2 regions of the Polaribacter staleyi genome follow, and region 2 is predicted to be linked to the other one. Evidence: riboswitches for the same ligand, from Rfam matches in the RefSeq annotation. Region 2 holds a riboswitch; the other holds the start of a gene.
What was found. Region 2 has a riboswitch for cobalamin ahead of WHD07_RS13365 (TonB-dependent receptor). Riboswitches for the same ligand answer to the same signal wherever they lie in the genome.
Positions count from the first base shown of each region.

Region 1: linked by a shared signal. The riboswitch ahead of nrdG (anaerobic ribonucleoside-triphosphate reductase activating protein) and the one ahead of WHD07_RS13365 (TonB-dependent receptor) in region 2 are both predicted to bind cobalamin.

Region 1 covers NZ_CP150665.1:4,192,990-4,196,632, reverse strand. Annotated here, with positions in the region: gene cysS (cysteine--tRNA ligase) at 1-925, opposite strand, end outside; gene WHD07_RS17385 (DMT family transporter) at 1,125-1,451, shown strand; cobalamin riboswitch at 1,568-1,767, shown strand; gene nrdG (anaerobic ribonucleoside-triphosphate reductase activating protein) at 1,887-2,339, shown strand; gene nrdD (anaerobic ribonucleoside-triphosphate reductase) at 2,343-3,643, shown strand, end outside.
Region 2 covers NZ_CP150665.1:3,169,326-3,172,968, reverse strand. Annotated here, with positions in the region: gene WHD07_RS13365 (TonB-dependent receptor) at 1-1,670, opposite strand, end outside; cobalamin riboswitch at 1,770-1,956, opposite strand; gene WHD07_RS13360 (hypothetical protein) at 2,625-2,753, opposite strand; gene WHD07_RS13355 (SGNH/GDSL hydrolase family protein) at 2,756-3,643, opposite strand, start outside.

The sequences.
Region 1 (3,643 bases), 1.0 Mb from region 2:
AAATAGTGTTTTCTCCTGTTAAAATTTCATTAGGTAAAATAAAATTCCCTGTAGATTTTGCCATTCTCTGCCCATTTAAAGAAAGCATATTTGTATGCATCCAATAATTTACAGGCGTTACGCCACTACAAGTTTTAGATTGTGCAATTTCGCATTCGTGATGCGGAAATTTTAAATCCATTCCACCACCATGAATATCAAAACTTTCGCCTAAATATTTTGTACTCATTACAGAACACTCTAAGTGCCACCCCGGAAAACCATCGCTCCAAGGAGAAGGCCAACGCATAATATGTTTCTCATCGGCTTTTTTCCAAAGTGCAAAATCTTGCGGATTTTTCTTGTCAGACTGCCCATCTAAAGTTCTTGTATTATGTAGTAAATCTTCTACTTTTCTACCAGAGAGAATTCCGTAGTTTTCTTTTTTATTGTATTCATGCACATCAAAATATACAGAACCATTTACCTCATACGCAAAACCTTTTTCTATGATTTCTTTAATCATTTCTATTTGCTCTACAATATGACCTGTTGCAGTTGGCTCTATACTTGGTGGTAAAAAGTTATAGTTTTTTAAAACATCATGAAAGTCTACCGTGTAACGTTGTACAACTTCCATGGGTTCAATTTGTTCTAAACGTGCTTTTCTTGCAATTTTGTCTTCTCCTTCATCTGCATCATTTTCTAAATGGCCAGCATCGGTAATATTACGTACATAACGCACCTTATAGCCTAAATGTAGTAAATATCTATACACAACATCAAAAAACATAAAGGTTCTAACATTACCTAAATGTGCGTTGCTATAAACCGTTGGACCACAAACGTACATACCTACATATCCGTCTGTTATGGTTTTAAAATCCTCTTTAGATTTGGTTAAAGAGTTGTATACTTTAAGCTGATTTTCTTTGTATAATTCCATTAAATAAGTGACTAATTACAGCCGATAAAGATAGACACTTTAAAAAGAATACCGAAATGGAATTTGTTAGAAGTTTGCTAAGATTTAAAGTCGCTGAAAAAAAATATAATTGTTATTCTTTTATTTATACAAATTACTTCTTAAAATTATAATTAAATTTACATTTCAATTTTTAAAATTGATAAAACCCCATCTTAAAATGAATTGGATACTATTAATTATAGCGGGACTTTTTGAAGTTGCTTTTGCTGCTTGCTTAGGTAAAGCTAAAGAAAGCACAGGTACCGAAACTACCTATTGGTACATTGGTTTTATAGTATGTTTATCTGCAAGTATGTTGCTCCTTTTAAAAGCAACACAAGAATTACCTATAGGAACTGCTTATGCTGTTTGGACGGGAATAGGTGCCGTTGGAACCGTTTTATTAGGTATTTTTATATTTAAAGAGCCCGCTACGTTTTGGCGTCTTTTTTTTATTTCTACTTTAATAATTTCTATAATTGGTTTAAAAGTAGTGTCTCATTAAAAACAAATTTCTTTGTTTTCTATACTCTTACAATCCTAAAACTTATTACCTATAAATATGTTTATAAGTAGCTAATAAGTTCTTCTAAATATTAGACACAAAAGGTAAATGATTTTTAAATTTGAATAGAATTTGGTTTTAATAACAATATCAATTGTTAAAATTAAAAGGGAAATAGGTGTAAAACCTATACTGTTCCCGCAGCTGTAAGCTCTATTAAAAGTTTTACATTCTTTGTCACTGTTTATCTATTTATAAACGGGAAGACGTAAAAACCAGAGTAAGTCAGAAGACCTGCCAACTTCTAATTAGTCAAACTTTCGGGATAAAAGTTATGGCACGATGTATCTACTTATACCATTGGGTTATCGTACCTTTTTTGACACATTTTAAACCATCAATAAGTAAGCCTTATTGGTTATATTATTAATGAAAATGAATTATTCTAGCATTCAGGTTGTACTACAAGAAGTGCCTGGTGAAATCAGTATTTGTTTTAGCATTTGTGGATGTAAAATTCGCTGCAAAGGTTGTCATTCTCCTATTTTATGGAAAGAAGAAAACGGACAACAACTTTCTATAAAATTATACAAACAAACATTACTAAAATATAAAGGATTTGCAAGTTGTGTTTTATTTATGGGTGGAGAATGGCATCAAAAAGAACTCATAGATTATTTAAAATACGCCCAAAAAGAAGGATACAAAACATGCCTTTATACAGGTAAGGAACATATTGATAAAAATTTACTACAACACCTAACTTGGATTAAAACCGGCAAATGGATTGCCAAAAAAGGAGGCTTAGATAAACCTGATACCAATCAGCAATTTATAGAAGTACAAACAAATAAAAATTTAAATCATTTATTCTTAAAAAACTATTAAGCTATGATTCGATTAACGGAAAAACAGGTAAACCAAAAAATTAATTTTATTCAGAATTACATTAATGCAAGCAATGCTGCTGATGGCTCTAAAATAGACGCCAACGCCAATGTTTCTTCTAAAAACATAGCTACTATGGAAGCTGAACTAAATAAGGATATTAACGTTCAGGTAAATAGGCAATTGGTAAAAAATAAAATTGAACAACTATTTGATAAAAATTTGGCCAATGAATATGTAAGGCAAATAGAAGCTCATGAAATTTATGTACATGATGAAACCTCTTTAAAACCTTATTGCACTTCTATTAGTATGTATCCATTTTTATTTGACGGACTTACCAAGCTTGGAGGTGAAAGTAAAGCACCACAACATTTAGAGAGTTATTGTGGCGAATTTGTAAACCTTGTCTTTGCCATTAGCTCTCAATTTGCAGGTGCTTTGGCAACTGTAGAATTTTTATTGTATTTTGATTATTTTGCTAGAAAAGATTTTGGAAACGATTACCTAAATTCTAACACCAAAACAGTTTCTAATCATTTACAACATGCGGTTTATGCAATTAATCAGCCTGCTGCTGCAAGAGGTTATCAATCTGTTTTTTGGAATATCTCTTTATACGATGAAAAATATTTTGACAGCTTATTTGGTGAGTTTGTTTTTCCTGACATGACAAAACCGCAATGGGAAAGTCTTAAAAAATTACAACTATTTTTTATGAAATGGTTTAATAAAGAAAGAGAAAAAGCTGTATTAACCTTTCCTGTGGTTACCGCTGCAATGCTTGTAAAAAAAGGCAAACCTGTAGATACTGAATTTGCCAATATGTGCGCCACTGAGTTAAGTGAAGGAAATTCATTTTTTATCTATCAATCTGAAAGCGCAGATAGTTTGGCTTCTTGTTGCCGATTAAGAAATGAAATTAGCGACAATACTTTTAGCTATTCTTTGGGTGCAGGTGGCGTTTCTACAGGCTCTATAAACGTTATTACACTAAACATGAATCGCTTAATACAGCAAGGAAAAGATCTTAAAACAGAAATAAATAAAATTCAAAAATACCAAATAGCCTACAGAAAGTTAATTGAAGAATATAAAAATGCCGGAATGCTGCCTGTTTATGATGCTGGTTTTATATCTCTAGACAAACAGTTTTTAACCATTGGCATAAATGGTATGGTAGAAGCTGCAGAAAGCCAAGGTATAAAAGCCGAAAATAGCACTGTTTATAAAGATTTTGTAGCAAAACAGCTCAAAATAATTTATGATGCCAATAAAGAAGCCAAAAAAGAATATGGCTATTT
Region 2 (3,643 bases):
ATAGATTCTTGATACGTGTAACTTAGGTTGGTGCTGTACTTAAATTTTGTGCCCAAACTACCAATTGCCTTTATATTTGTTTCTATTCCGGCAGTTTCTACTTTACCTAAATTAAACATAGACCAACGGAACAGATTTGCACCAGGAACTGCTACAATTTTGTTGTCTATCCAAATTTTATAGACATCTGATTGAAGATCAAATGCTACTTTTTTAAACTCAGTTTGATAAGAAAATCCAAGATTTACCTGAGTTGCGTCTTCTGGATCTAAAAAGGTATTTCCTATAAATGTATAATACAAATCATTAAAAGTAGGTTGCCTAAAAATTTCTTTATAAAAGCTTCTTACCCTAAATTTATTAGAAGTAAAAGGTTGCCAATTCAACATAATGGTAGGTGAGTATTTCTGCAAATCTTCTGCTGCTTCATAAAAAAGTACCGTTTCATCTACTGTAGTACTCAATAAACTACCTTGTATGTGAACTTTATCAAAAGTAAAATCGGCAGCTAAGGATGATAAAAGCGTAATTCTTTTAGGGTATGAAAATCGATACAAATTTGCATCCATCGTATTCCTTTGTAAGTCTGTTGCTAGAGATAATTTGCAAAAAGGAGAAACCTGAAACGTATTTACCATCGATAAATAATATTCTTCTTGCGTATATTTGTTGTCTAATTCCCCGTCTACCTTTATAATTTCTGGATCTACATATCTAGAATAATTATGAGCATATTTACCTCTTAACACAAAAAAATAGAAATCGTTTACATGCTTTGTAAATGCTCCTTGTAGAAAATTATTTCGATCCCATAAACGTTGTGGACGCTTAAAACGATTAGCAACAATAGCTCCTGGCAATCCACGTTCAGAATCATAATGATATAGTTTTACATTCCACCCATTCTTAATACCTTGTGCACCATGCACAGAGACTTCCGCTCTAAAAGATTCAATATCTGCATTATTACGTGTTGCTATTGTATCATAGCTACCGTTAGTGTATCTAAATTTATATTTACCATTGGCATTAAGATACTCTGTACTAATACGCCCACTTAATTGATTATTAATTTTAAAATCTACATTTACAGAAGGATTTACCAAGCCAAAGGATCCTGTTTTTAAACTAACATTTGCATTACTACGTTTACCATCTAAAAATTGAGGTGTTTTAGACTTTAAATAAATACTATTTGAAGAAGCATAGGATTTAGCGGATTGATCTAAATCTGATCGTTGACCTTGGTATAACGATACAGCTTCCATGTTTTGTACAGAATATTTCCCTAAATCTATTTGCCCATTTTGTGCGTTTCCTAATTGAACACCATCATAAAAAATCCCTGTATGTTGTGATCCCATACCTCTCACATTTATGGTTTTAATACCGCCAATTCCTCCATAATCTTTTAACTGAACTCCACTAAAAAAACGAATAGCATCTGCAACACTAGAATTACTTAAACGCGTTAAAGACTTTCCTGTTAAAGTCTGAACAGAAATAGGAGAAAAGTGCTTTTTTAATTTCTCTTTATTGGTAATTAAAAAAATTTCTTTAAGCTGTACGGCATTTATTGAATCAATTTTTTGGGCATATAAAAAATTAGAATTATAGCAACATATAATAAAGAAAATAAACAAAAAAGAGTGTAAAAAAGAAGTCCTCATACCTAAATTTTGCGTAAGAGGATAGAATAAGAAAAGTACTACGTATCCAAATTTTAGATAGATAGGCTCCTAATTCTAGCTTCAATCCTCGAAAGCTTAATGAATTATAAAAAAATGGCAGGTCTTCTGACTTACTCCATCCACCCGGTCTTCCCATTCTTTCGAAAAGTGACCATTCGAGTTTCAACTTTAGAGCTTACAGCTGCGGGACAGTTCTAGATTTACACTAGATTCCCATTTTAATATCAAGTTTTTAAACCCGATAACCATTCTTAGTTAAAAAATATGATACAAATTTATCTACAATTTGTTAATTGACAATGCAGTTTTATGCTTTATTTTTAATTACACATTTATATTCTTATTAAACAAGCTACATTAATATATTAAATTAAAAATACCAGGCTATCTAGAAAATTACAACAAGAAAAATTAAGAAAAAAACAACCTCAAATAAAATAATTTAGCTCGTATAAATATTGCCCCCCAACACTATTTTTTACTAGCCAATTATATTAAATGAAGTTGCATTAAAGTTATTTAAATTAGAAACAATATTTATTCATTTCTATATTTTACAGTAAAGAAAACAAACACCTTAAATTATCTATAATAATTTGTATCAAAAAGAAATAAAAGCTAAAAACAATTCGTTATTACAATTATTTCTTATTGAAATTACATTTTTCAAATGTATTGCAATAAAACAAAAAAAGCTTACGGAAACCCGTAACCGGGTTGTTATATAACAAGAAAAAAAACAACCCAAAATCACAAAAAAATTTCTTTATTTTTCAGTGAATATTACTTTAAAAAATCAATCTTGGCAAAAAAACGCTTTATAAAATAGGTTTTTGAGGTCAACTTTTAAATCAAATTTAAAAGCTTCAATTTTGGAATAACTATAAAACAAAATACTTTAAACGTTTTTATACTAAAAACTCATCAAAAAAATTATTCTTTAATTAACTTATATGTATGTATTTTAGGTTTGTTTGCTGTGTATATTTTGGTTCTAATACTACTTAAATCTTTCCATAAAGAATCTCTTTTAGGAAGCAATTCGAAATATTCTTTAGTCATTTTTAAACCATACGGATACCAAGGTTTCCCTCGCTGAGATTCATTTTTTTTTCTAAGAAAGCTTTTTTAGACTCCATCGTATCATCACCTAGATAATCCCTAAGTGTACGAAATTCCATTAAAGCTAAAGTTCTCAATTTTTCATTTGTTTTTTTATAACCCAAACACCAATCATACACTTTTTGAGCTTGTTTATATTGTGGCGTTTTAGCGTTTAAAGACAAATCAATTCCTTTTTTTAATTTTTTAGAATTATAAGTACCTACTTCAATACCGTCAATAACTAATTGATAAACTCCCGCTCTTAAATTTTTAAATAAAAAAAACTCTTGCGTATATTCCTTTCTATCTTTTATTAAACCCAATGCCGGAGCTAAATTTTCTTGAAGCGCAAAAGGTAATGCATTTTCAAACACCGTAAATTCTTTTGTACCATCTATTAAGTTTACCTCGCAATTATATGAGGTTATTACTTTTTTAGCCTTTACATCAATCTCTACTCTAGAAGTATACTTTACAGGAAAAACTGTTTTAATCAACTCATAAGCCATAATTAAATGACCTAATTCACCAGGATGTGTTCTATCTACTCCTATTATGGTTGCAGTCTTATCTTTCTTTTGCACTTGCTTGTTTGCCTTTAACATTACTGCATTCAAGTCTACTAAAGGAGAATTATACTTCTCTGCCAATTTTTTAATTTCATCAGCAAAAACCACCAAACCATCGTTTTTACGTTCTACATTATTAGTGCCCTTAATCTTAACCGTTTGATCATAAATAGAAGGTGTCATAAATATGATACTTACCCCCCTTTCATTTAACTTAGATGCAATGGCAGACATGTTAGCTATGTATTTTTCTAATACAGCCTTACGATCCTTTAACAT